DNA from 2 places in the Vibrio apostichopi genome. Region 1 is predicted to be linked to the other one. Evidence: predicted binding sites of a transcription regulator. Region 1 holds the regulator's gene; the other holds the start of a gene.
What was found. The regulator CRP, encoded in region 1, controls carbon source genes, mostly activating them, when cyclic AMP is high. The targets are predictions, from matches to a motif close to TGTGANNNNNNTCACA.
Positions count from the first base shown of each region.

Region 1 (5,875 bases):
AGGTAGTGCGAATACTGGTCATATCCTTCACCGTCAATTCGCGGGTCAACCGGGTAAGATGCTGGCACTAGAGATGGGCGGTAATAACCCAATGGTGATCAGTGACCAATTTGGTGATGCTGACGCGACGGTTTATACAATTATCCAATCGGCTTTCATCAGTGCGGGTCAACGTTGTACATGTGCACGTCGCTTGTATGTTCCTGTTGGAGAGAAGGGCGATCAACTGCTTGATAAGCTCGTTGCGGCTACTTTGAAGATTCGTGTCGATCAGCCATTCGCTGAGCCAGCACCTTTCATGGGGCCACAGATCTCTGAAGCGGCAGCTAAGTTTATTCTGGACGCACAAGCTAATCTGCAATCGCTAGGTGGTGTAAGCCTAGTTGAAGCAAAAGCGGGTGAAGCGGCGTTTGTTTCTCCGGGTATTATCGATGCAACCAACATTGCTGAGTTGCCAGATGAAGAGTACTTCGGCCCATTGCTGCAAGTGGTTCGTTACCAATCGTTAGAGCAAGCGGTTGAACTGGCAAATGACACACGCTTTGGTTTGTCTGCAGGCCTAGTTTCAACCGACGATTCAGAGTGGGAATACTTCGTTGACCATATCCGTGCGGGTATTGTTAACCGTAACCGCCAACTAACAGGCGCAAGTGGTGATGCACCATTTGGTGGCCCGGGTGCTTCAGGCAACCTACGCCCAAGTGCTTACTACGCGGCTGACTACTGTGCTTACCCAATGGCGTCAATGGAAGGCGGTGAAACTCAACTGCCAGCGACATTTAGCCCAGGTATTGAGCTGTAGTTTTGGCTCTTAAGCTATAAGTTCATGAATCAAAAGTTTATAAATCATAAGCTTATGAGCTTTAGGCTCATGACTAACAGCTTCATTGGTTAATTGTGTAATAAGGAAGCGATGTTATCGCTTCCTCTTTTCACCCACGTCCGACACCTCGATTGGGCGATAGATAATAATAGAACAAGTATGTCACAGGCTGATGGCTGCTGACTCTATGTCCAGCCTCTCCCTTTCTAATCCAAATTACTAGCTTGCTAGAACCTCTGACAAGGAGTCACCATGACGCCCGATCTACTCTTTAAATCACTATGGGACGATTACATCCACAGGCTTTGTCCATCGGCTGAGAAAGTACATCACTTGCTGAAAGAAGACGAAGCTCTGATTAATGATCATATTGCACTGCGTACTTTCAATGTTGCACCGTTAGGTATTGAAACATTGGCCAAGCCTTTCCTTGAGCTGGGTTACAAGGCGTGTGGCGATTACTTGTTTGAGAGTAAGAAGCTAGTAGCTAAGCACTACGAGCACCCAGATCCAAATCAGCCGAAAGTGTTCATTAGTGAGTTGAAGGTAGAGGAGTGTTCAAGTGACTTACAACAGATCGTTGCTAAGTTGGTTGAGCAAGTCGATGCAAGCAAGCTTCAAGGTCATGAGTTCTTGTTTGGTGGTCGTCTTTGGGATCTGAGTTTCGCGGATTTCCAAGTGCTGGCAAAAGAGAGTGAATACGCTTCTTGGCTCGCAGCTCATGGTTACGGTGCAAACCACTTCACGGTGAGCGTGAATCAACTCGACGCTTTTGATGAAGTGCAGGCAGTGAATGATTACCTGAGCGAATCAGGCTTCACTATCAATGCATCTGGTGGTGAGGTTAAAGGCTCTCCAGAGGTCTTATTAGAGCAATCATCAACAATGGCAGACAAAGTCCCAGTTTCATTTGTTGAAGGCAATGAGATGATTCCTGGTGGCTTCTATGAGTTCGCTAAGCGTTATGCGATGGCCAATGGTGAGCTTTATACAGGATTCGTTGCAGCATCAGCGGATAAGATCTTCGAAAGCACCAACGGTTAAAGAAAGATACGAGCACGGGCTTTGCCCTAGAGATGTGGGTACGCTTCGCTTCGAGAGTGTTTGCGTTTGGAAGTTGTAAGTGTTCCATTCGCATCTCGCATCTGTTCTCAAGATCTTTAGAAAACAAAAAAGCCACCAAATTCGCATTTGGTGGCTTTCAAATTTTTGGCTCAGTTAATCGAGATTAACGAGTGCCGTATACCACGATAGTCTTACCGTGTGCAGAAATTAGGTTCTGCTCTTCAAGCATCTTCAAGATACGACCTACTGTCTCACGAGAACAACCAACGATCTGGCCAATCTCTTGACGAGTGATCTTGATTTGCATGCCGTCAGGGTGAGTCATTGCATCTGGCTGTTTCGCTAGGTTAAGTAGCGTTTGAGCGATACGACCTGTTACGTCAAGGAACGCTAAGTCACCAACTTTTTGGCTAGTTACTTGTAGACGGTTCGCCATTTGTGCTGAAAGGCGCATCAGGATATCTGGGTTCACTTGGATAAGTTGACGGAATTTCTTGAAAGAAATTTCAGCTACTTCACAAGGAGATTTAGCACGAACCCACGCAGTACGCTCTTGGTCTTCTTCGAAAAGTCCAAGTTCACCGATGAAGTCGCCTTGGTTTAGGTAAGAAAGAATCATTTCCTTACCTTCTTCGTCTTTGATAAGAACAGCCACAGAACCTTTAACGATGTAGTACAAGGTTTCTGCCTTTTCACCAGCATGAATCAAAGTACTTTTTGAAGGGTACTTATGAATATGACAGTGTGAAAGGAACCACTCTAATGTTGGATCGGTTTGAGGTTTACCTAGAACCATAATATCTCACTTCCTCTGCAGGGTATGCTTGCCGCTTTCCGTATTTTAGCTAAGCCTGAATTGACTCAGTTAGGATAAGAGCACTCGTTGAGTGCTGCAAGCTATCTTGTGTTTCGTTTAAGAATAGTATCCTTTTTCAGGTACTATTTCTTGATTTTAATCGTGACCAAGCTACGATTTTTTACGCAAAATTGTGCACATGATCACGGTATGAAAAGTAATCAACCAGAATGTCGTTTTGTTAACCTATTTTTCCGGTTTCGATTAGTTGTTGTAGGATTGGCCTTACAATGAGCTCCATAGCAAAACTCATTTTGCCTCCTGGCACCACAAGCGTGTTATGACGTGACATAAATGAGCCATCAATCATTGCCAAAAGGTAAGGGAAGTCGACGTTTTTGATGCCACGCAAACGTATAACAACGAAGCTTTCGTCTAAACTTGGAATCCCTTTGGCGTTCAGTGGATTCGATGTATCTACGGTTGGGACACGTTGAAAGTTGATATGAGTGCGCGAAAACTGCGGGGTAATGTAGTTAAGGTAATCATCCATTGAGCGAACAATAGAGTCCATCACCGCTTCGCGAGAGTGCCCACGATCGCGTGTGTCACGAACGAATTTCTGGATCCACTCTAGGTTTACGATAGGTACCATGCCGATAAGCAGGTCGACGTGTTGTGAGACGTTAATATCGCCATCGACTACGCCACCGTGAAGGCCTTCGTAGAACATCACATCCGAATTTTCTGGGATCTCTTGCCATGGCGTAAATGTGCCGGGCATTTGGTTGTAAGGAACGGCTTCATCGAAGGTATGTAGATAGCTGCGGACTTTGCCCGTGCCTTCATTACCGTATTGACGGAAGAACTCTTCTAATGCGCCAAAATCGTTAGCTTGTGGACCAAAGTAGCTGATGTGCTTACCTTGCTCACGCGCCTTACGGATCTCGACATCCATCTCTGGTCGAGTGAAGCGATGGAAACTATCCCCTTCAACCCAAGCTGCCTTCACGTCCATCATATTGAACATTTTACGGAAGGCTTCTGAGGTAGTGGTGGTGCCGGCTCCAGATGAACCCGTCACCGCAATAATTGGATGTTTAGCGGACATGACAACCCTTGTCTTTTGAGTAACTTACTTGTTAGCAATCGTTTACCACTATAACACGGCTCCTTTATGAGCGCAGCTTAGAAGCGTTTTGTGACCTGAATATCAACGGTTTCATGCAGCTCAGAAAACACGATGCTGACTTCCTTTGAGGCTAATTGATGTTTCACTTGGTCAATCTTGTTTTGCAGTGAAACCTCTACGTCACCGTAGTCTGTACCTTCACGTAGCACGAATTCTTTAATGAGGTTTTCCAGCGTTTCTGGTGCGATGTCTTGCCATGGGATGATCATAAATACTTCTCTCTTTTATGTTCATGGATATGTTCATTAATAGTTTATTGATGTGTTAATCGGTGTGTCTAGTGACGTTAACCATTCAGTCCTTAACAAAGGCTCGGCCATTATGCCGAATCTTGAATACTTTCATAGTAGGCGGGTAATGCTTCTTCCAACCAAAACCTTGGTTTGAGCGTGCTACCTGTAATGAATCCCACATGGCCGCCTTTTTGAAACAGACGATAGTCGATGTTGTCGGGTAGAACGAATTTTGGAATCACATCATCGGTCATGAAAGGATCGTCTTTCGCATGAATGATCTGTGTGGGCAGTTTAATCTGATTCAATTTAGGCAATGCAGAACATTGGGCATAGTAGTCTTGTGCATTCTTGAATCCGTGCAGAGGCGCAGTAATTCGTTCATCAAACTCATACAGTTTGTCGATCTTCTTAATGCTTTCCGCTGAGATGCCAATCTTCTCTTGCAGCAGCTTATGTTTCTTCAACGCATTCGATTTCAAAGAATTGAGCAGGTACTTTTTATAGATCTTAGAGAAGCCTTGTTCAATACGACTCGAACAACAAGCAAGGTCAAAGGGGGCAGAGACGATCGTCGCCGCTGAGATTAACGGATCATCTGCGTAGTCGGCGAGGTAATTGGCCAACATGTTACCGCCCAGTGAGATGCCAACCGCAACCTTAGGGTTATTGGGAAATCTTGAATGCAGATGCCTTAAAAAGAAGCGAGCGTCTTCGACTTCTCCAGAGTGGTAAGCACGAGCTAAGCGATTCGGTTTTCCGCTGCAACCTCTGAAGTGCATCATCACGGATAACCAACCATCTTTAGCAAATGCGTTCATCAGTCCATTGGCGTATGGGCTCTCAAAGCTGCCTTCCAAACCGTGGAACAGCACGAATATCGGCTTGTTCTTTATATCGTCACGATTTGGATTGTCGTCATCTGGTGATTCGCTCCATGCAAGGTCGAGAAAGTCACCATCGGGTGTTTCTAAGGTTTGCCATTGGGGAGCAAACAACGCCTGCTTTCTAATAAATCGTGGCACTAAGGTTTGTAGGTGAGGATTTGATAAACCAGCAGCAGCGGTAAATATTGTCATAAAACAGTCCATGCTTATTTGTGGGCTTTGAAAAGTGTTGAGCTTTTAGCGAAACGCCCACGTTTTTATTTGAGCTTGGTTGATTCTCGGCATAAGCGCAAGGGTTTCACAGATACGGGCTATAAAAATACGCCATGAGTAACTGATTGAATAATATCGAGGTTAAGCTTGGATCTTGATGGAATAAAAGGGAAAGGTAACGAGTTAAGGCTGAGGGGCTGGTTCAGAAAAAGCATCATAGAGGTTTTCTGCGCCGAGTAGCCGACAATATTCAAACGCGAGTGGCGATTGTTGATTGCAGGAGAGATGTAGAGAGTTGATACAGTCGACGAGATCAGATTGCTGTTGCTTCTCTAGCTGCAGCTCAAACTGGAGCGCTTCGCGGTAGAGAGAATCGACGACTTGAGGTTTGAGATGCTTACGTAGCTCTCGATAACTATGAAGAAGAGTTTCAGAGCGGCTTAAGCACTGCTGTACTTTGTGCCACTCTTCTTCAGCAAAAGACAATTGCTGCTCATCAAGCCATTTGAGAAGCAGCAGTAGATTGACGTTGCCGTGGAACTGGTTTTGTAAAGCTAAGCACGCATCCTTTACACCGCGCACACTGTAATACTGAAGGCTAAATTGCCATAGTCGTTCCAGTGTTAGTGATATCGGGGCGTGCTCTGGGCTCATAAGCTATCCATT
Region 1 is NZ_AP028067.1:3,453,274-3,459,148, reverse strand. Features, by position in the region: gene astD (succinylglutamate-semialdehyde dehydrogenase) at 1-802, shown strand, start outside; gene QUF19_RS15565 (DUF1338 domain-containing protein) at 1,076-1,867, shown strand; gene crp (cAMP-activated global transcriptional regulator CRP) at 2,052-2,684, opposite strand; gene QUF19_RS15555 (phosphoribulokinase) at 2,926-3,795, opposite strand; gene QUF19_RS15550 (YheU family protein) at 3,873-4,085, opposite strand; gene QUF19_RS15545 (hydrolase) at 4,196-5,188, opposite strand; gene QUF19_RS15540 (TIGR02444 family protein) at 5,393-5,863, opposite strand; gene QUF19_RS15535 (ABC transporter ATP-binding protein) at 5,860-5,875, opposite strand, start outside.

Region 2 (5,875 bases), 1.8 Mb from region 1:
CCAACTCTAACGTTTAATATTGCTTTAAAATGTGAAGATATAGACAAATCATTTAAGCGTTTGTTCCCAAATTTTGAGAACTTTGAACCTCGGCAATCTTCTTTGTTAACTCGCGTCGTTTTCTACTATGACTCATGTCGTTTTTAAGTTTGAATCAAGCGAAGGTTGCTCTTACTTCTCTATACTGTACCCTTGCATTATGACTGTTTAACATGAACGAAAGATGAATAATCCTGAATTTTGGCACAATAAATGGGCAGCCAACCAAATTGGTTTCCACCTTGAAGATGTAAACCCGCTTCTTATCGAATTTTGGCAAAAGACTAACCCTAGTTACGACAAGAGTGTCTTCGTGCCTCTTTGTGGTAAGAGTGAAGATTTGATTTGGTTAGCGACCAAGCATGAAGAGGTTCAAGGTGTCGAATTAAGCCAGATCGCGGTTCGCGCATTTTTCTCTGAGCATTTATACACACCGACAGTGACTCAAATCAGTGGTCAACATGAGCTGTACCAATTTGATGAGCTGAGTGTTTACACCGGTGACTACTTCACTGCGCCCATTCAGCCTGTCGACATCATTTATGATCGTGCTTCGTTGGTGGCTTTGCCTGCTGAGATGCGCGCGCAATATGTGGAACGTTTGAAGCAACTGTTAAAGCCTGGCGGCAAGATCTTGTTGGTTACATTGGATTACGACCAACGCGAAATGGCAGGGCCTCCGTTTAGCGTGCCTAAGCTAGAGATCGATCAGTTGTTTGCAGGCTATAAGATCACTTTGTTGAATCAAGATATTGCAGATGATGAACACCCTAAGATTGCGAAGAAAGGTTTGTCTCGATTCAGTGAAGAAGTGTATTTGATTGAGTCTGACGCTTAAGCTGAGTTTGCTTTTAAGCTATCAGCTATCAGCTATTAGCTAACGGCAACAGCTAAAACGAACAAAAAGACGGGCTCGATAGCCCGTCTTTTTTATTGTTCAGATTTGAAGTCGTGATTGTTCAGAATTGAATAGCTGGTTAGTAAATCACTTTTACTTTTGCCGCGCTTTCAATGGCATCTTCGATCGCTGTCTCTGTGCTGTTGCGACGAGTTAACGCCACACCAAGACGACGGCGACCATAAATGTCAGGCTTACCGAACAAGCGAACTTGCGTTTGTGGTGCGTCTAGCGCTTCTGCAAGGCCTTCAAAACGGATATTCGTTGATGTGCCTTGGCCTAAGATAACCGCTGATGCACATGGGCCGTATTGAGTAATCGACTTAATTGGCATACCTGTAAATGCGCGAACGTGTAGTGCGAATTCCGACGAGTCTTGAGACATCAAAGTAACCAAGCCAGTGTCGTGTGGGCGAGGGGATACTTCATTGAAGATCACGTGGTCGCCTTTAACAAACAACTCAACACCAAAGATGCCGTGGCCGCCTAATGCGTTAACTACTTGCTCTGCGGTGTATTGCGCCGCTTTAAGAGCGTTGTCTGACATGATTTGTGGCTGCCATGATTCACGGTAATCACCGTCTTCTTGGCGGTGGCCAATTGGTGCACAGAAGTGAACACCGTCGACTGCACGAACGGTAAGCAGTGTGATTTCGTAATCAAAGTCGATGAAGCCTTCAACGATTACGCGACCCGCGCCAGTACGACCGCCTTCTTGTGCGTAGTCCCAAGACTTTTGAATGTCTTCTTCTGTTTTGATAACGCTTTGGCCTTTACCTGAAGAACTCATTACTGGCTTAACAACGCAAGGCATACCCACGAACTCAACGGCTGCTGAGAAATCTTCAAAGGTGTCTGCAAAGCGGTAAGGAGATGTGCTCAGCTTTAGCTCTTCTGCGGCTAGGCGACGGATACCTTCGCGGTTCATCGTCAGCTTGGTTGCATTCGCAGTTGGAACGACATTCAACCCTTTTGCTTCTAGCTCTACCAACTTGCTGGTGGCAATCGCTTCGATTTCCGGTACCACATAATCTGGTTTTTCTAGTTCAATAATGGCTTCTAAAGCGTCAGCGTCTAGCATATCCAATACGTGACTGCGATGTGCGACTTGCATAGCCGGTGCGTCTGCATAACGGTCACAAGCAATAACTTCTAAACCTAAACGTTGGCACTCGATAGCCACTTCTTTGCCAAGTTCACCTGAACCTAATAGAAGTACACGAGTAGCATTTTCACGAGTAGCGGTACCAAACATAGAAATTCCTTCCGATCTTTTGAACGATTGATTGAAAACGGGGTGATCATACTTATTTAAATGACAAAAGCAAACGTTTGCGTAAGTTGCTGCGTTAATTACAAGTATAAAAAAAGCAGCCCCGTTAAATAGGGCTGCTTATTTAAATTTTTGTTAACTAGATGTACTTAGATTGCTAAGTAAGTCACTGGAATGTCGGGATTAATCGCTTCTAATGTAGATTGCGTATCCGCTAGGTGACTGATGCTACCGTCGGCCATTTCAACCAACGCTGCGTTTTCAATTTGTTCAAAATCGAAGCCAGCCAATTTCAGCTGAATTAGAGCCACTTGTAGAGGTGGTAGGCTAGGGTTGAACGCTGCGTTTTCAGCGTAAGCACCCGTGAAGATCTCGCCAGTTGTCAGTTGTAGTGAAACGCCACTTAGGTTCTTAGTGTAAGGAGCGTGGCTGCGGTTCAATGCAGTTAAAGCGTCTACAACAACAGGGTTCATTTCATCTGTTGTGTATTGGTGGTTCAGCTTTGTCATCAAGCCAGTTGTCACACCTAAATCGGCAGGGCCGAATGAGTCTGGCAGGTACTCTTGCAGAGACATTTCATCACGTTGTGGCAGCTGAACTTTAAGTTCTTTTGCTGTTGTCAGCTCATTCATGAATTGACGACAGTGACCACAAGGGCTGAAGTTGATCGTGATGTCAGAAAGGCCTTCTTCTCCCTTCATCCAAGCGTGGCTGATGGCTGATTGTTCAGCATGAACTGTTTGACCAAGTTGAGCACCTGCGATCTCCAAGTTTGCACCGAAGTACAAGCGACCAGATAGGCCACGCACGATGGCACCAACATAGAATTCAGAAAGAGGCGCATAAGAGTATGCTGCTGCGATTGGCAGTAAAGCTAGGCGAACTTCTTTATCAGAAAGACCGCTCGCATCTAGCAAGCTTTGCAACTGCTCTTTAGAGATAGTGGCGTCAAAGTTGTCTGCTAATACGATGTCACTCAAAAGCGCTTTCATTGATGTTGGAGCACTTTCCAGCGCCAGGGTAATACGACTGTTCATGTTGAATCCTTAATTGACCTTAGGCTTTAATTCTATGCAATGCTCAGGATTTTTCTGTGACATTGATCGCTATTATATTGTTGTTGTTACATTGGTTTGCATAATTAGGGTGAGGTCACAGATGAAATCGATTGCAAGGACAAAAATCATCGTTGATATCGCAAATCAAAGGTTAGTTAGTACCGTTATCGCTGAATAATGGCGACGAAAAAGCCCAAACAGACGCTGAAATAACAGTGTGATGTTTGGGCTTACATGATCTTATAAAAATAATTTCAGAGTCGATTGGTTAAGAGTAGAGCCAAATCACCACTGAAAATACGCTAGGTGCGATGATTGAGGTGATAACCCCACAAAGAACCAACGCCAACGAGCTGAATGCCGCATCTTCTTGGTTCTTTTCAGCACATGTAGCGGTACCTAAAGCGTGAGATACCGTGCCCATGGTTAAACCTCTGGCGATTGGGCTCTTAATTCCAATTAGGTTATAGATAGGGTAAGCAAAGATGGCTCCGAACAGACCAACGATTAACACCAGAATCGCTGCAATCGCTGCTTCACCGCCAAGGTGGCTTGATACTTCCATTGCAATCGGAGTGGTGACGGATTTACCTAGCAGGCTCGCAATTAGGCTTAGATCTGCTTTAAAGGCAACAGCAATCAATGCTGTCGTGGTCATCGACATTACACTGCCCAGCGTACAAGCAAAGGTAATGATGCGCCAATTAGCTCGAATTTGAGGCAACTGCTCATACAAAGGGTAAGCAAGTGCCACAACCGCAGGCTGAAGCATGTAAGTAATCCAAGTGTTGTCTGCGTAATAGGTCTCGAAAGGGACCTTGAAGAACAACAGGATAGGAATAATGATACTAATGCTGATCAGTAACGGATTACACAGCGGTGAGTTCACTTTTTGGCTGACCCAACGAGCAAACAGAAACACCACGATAGTGAGTAGAATCCACATGATTATTGACCTCTCGAAAGCAAGCGGTCTAAGAACCATGATAGAGAGACCAATACGATCAGTGTTCCACCAACTGCACTCGCCATAATTGGTAGTGCATTGGCGATAAGCATGTCGAAGTGATCCATTAGCCCGACACTGATTGGGACGAACAATAAGATCATCAAACGAATAATCAAACTGGCACCGGGCTGAACCCAGTGCGAAGGAACGATACCAATCACCATGGCAGTAAACAGAATCAACATGCCAAAAATACTGCCTGGGATTGAGGTCTCTAGATATTGTTGTAACGCGTTACCTGCTGTGAGAGCACCTATGATTAAGGTGAAGGAGATTAAGCAGTAAACGAGTTTGATCAATCTTTCTTTCAAAGTGTCACGTCTCTTGATTATGAATTAACTAGCTAACTTTTCTACGTACTGATAAACCGCTTTTAAGATAGCCATTTTCTTCTCGTCGCTTTCGTGTTCATGCGCGAGGTTTTCGAGGTTCAACATATAATCCTCTAAACGACTCTCATAATACTCACGACAGTGGTTAGCCCATTTCAGTTGTTCAGCTTCGTCTAGCGTCCATGGGAAATGGCGAGCGCGGTAACGGAACAACAAAGGCTTGATACGTTCGTCACCAAAAGTGATGTCCAGTGCTGCCAAGTTATTCGGGTCAGTTTCGCGAAGGATGTTCATCGCGGTTTTATCGGCTGGAGAGAAGAAACCGTCGTAAAGATGTGTGTCTACGTCGTCGCTTTTCTCGTATTCACGTTCTTGTGAATACAAACCGATCAGCTTTTCACGGATCTCTGGATGTTCACGTAATAGGCCTAGGTTCTTCAAGCATTGTTGACGGTCGATACCGATCGTTTCTGCGTTTTCAGCGGTGAGCGTTTTTGCTGGCGCGAGAATAGGGCACTTGTTGAGTTGTACCAGTTTGATTGGTACTGGCAGTTCGTCTTCAGCAAGCTCACTGCGCTTGGTATAAAGCCTTTCTCTTAGTTCATCCGCATCCATTTCCAGTAAAGGACTTGGATCTTTCGCTAGGTCGACCACAATAACCGCGTTTTGGTTGGTTGGGTGCCACGCCATAGGCACTACCCAGCTTGTGTAATTACAATCACGACCAAACATGCCTGACACGTGCATTAAAGGTGTCATGTTTACGATGTCGACTAATTCATTCAACTTGCGTTTGTGGCGCATGTTGTAGAGGTAATCAAACATCTTAGGTTGTGCGGCCTTTAACTTCTTAGCCAGTTCGATAGTCGCAATAACATCAGCCATCGCATCGTGCGCGTTTTCGTGTTCGATGCCGTTTGCCACAGAAAGGTGTTCCAGTTTGAAACTTGGAAAACCTTCATCGTTTGTTGGCCAGTTAATACCGTCAGGGCGCAGTGCATGGACTGCACGCATCACATCCAATAAATCCCAACGTGAATTGCCGTTCTGCCAGCTCCACGCATATGGGTCAATGAAGTTACGGTAACAGGTGTATCGTGTCACTTCATCATCGAATCGAATGCTGTTGTATCCCAAGCTTGTGGTGTTCGGCTTAGCAAGCTCGGCATGAATCTTAGCGATAAACTCAGGCTCAGGTAGGCCTTGTGACATGGCTTTCTGAGGCGTAATTCGAGTGATTAATGCAGCTTCAGGTCCAGGCAGATA
Region 2 is NZ_AP028067.1:1,630,984-1,636,858, forward strand. Features, by position in the region: gene QUF19_RS07415 (thiopurine S-methyltransferase) at 224-877, shown strand; gene purT (formate-dependent phosphoribosylglycinamide formyltransferase) at 1,017-2,192, opposite strand; gene cdd (cytidine deaminase) at 2,360-3,247, opposite strand; gene QUF19_RS07430 (LrgB family protein) at 3,537-4,214, opposite strand; gene QUF19_RS07435 (CidA/LrgA family protein) at 4,217-4,588, opposite strand; gene sbcB (exodeoxyribonuclease I) at 4,613-5,875, opposite strand, start outside.
Region 2: the regulator CRP is predicted to act here: its motif matches at 3,303-3,318, upstream of cdd (cytidine deaminase).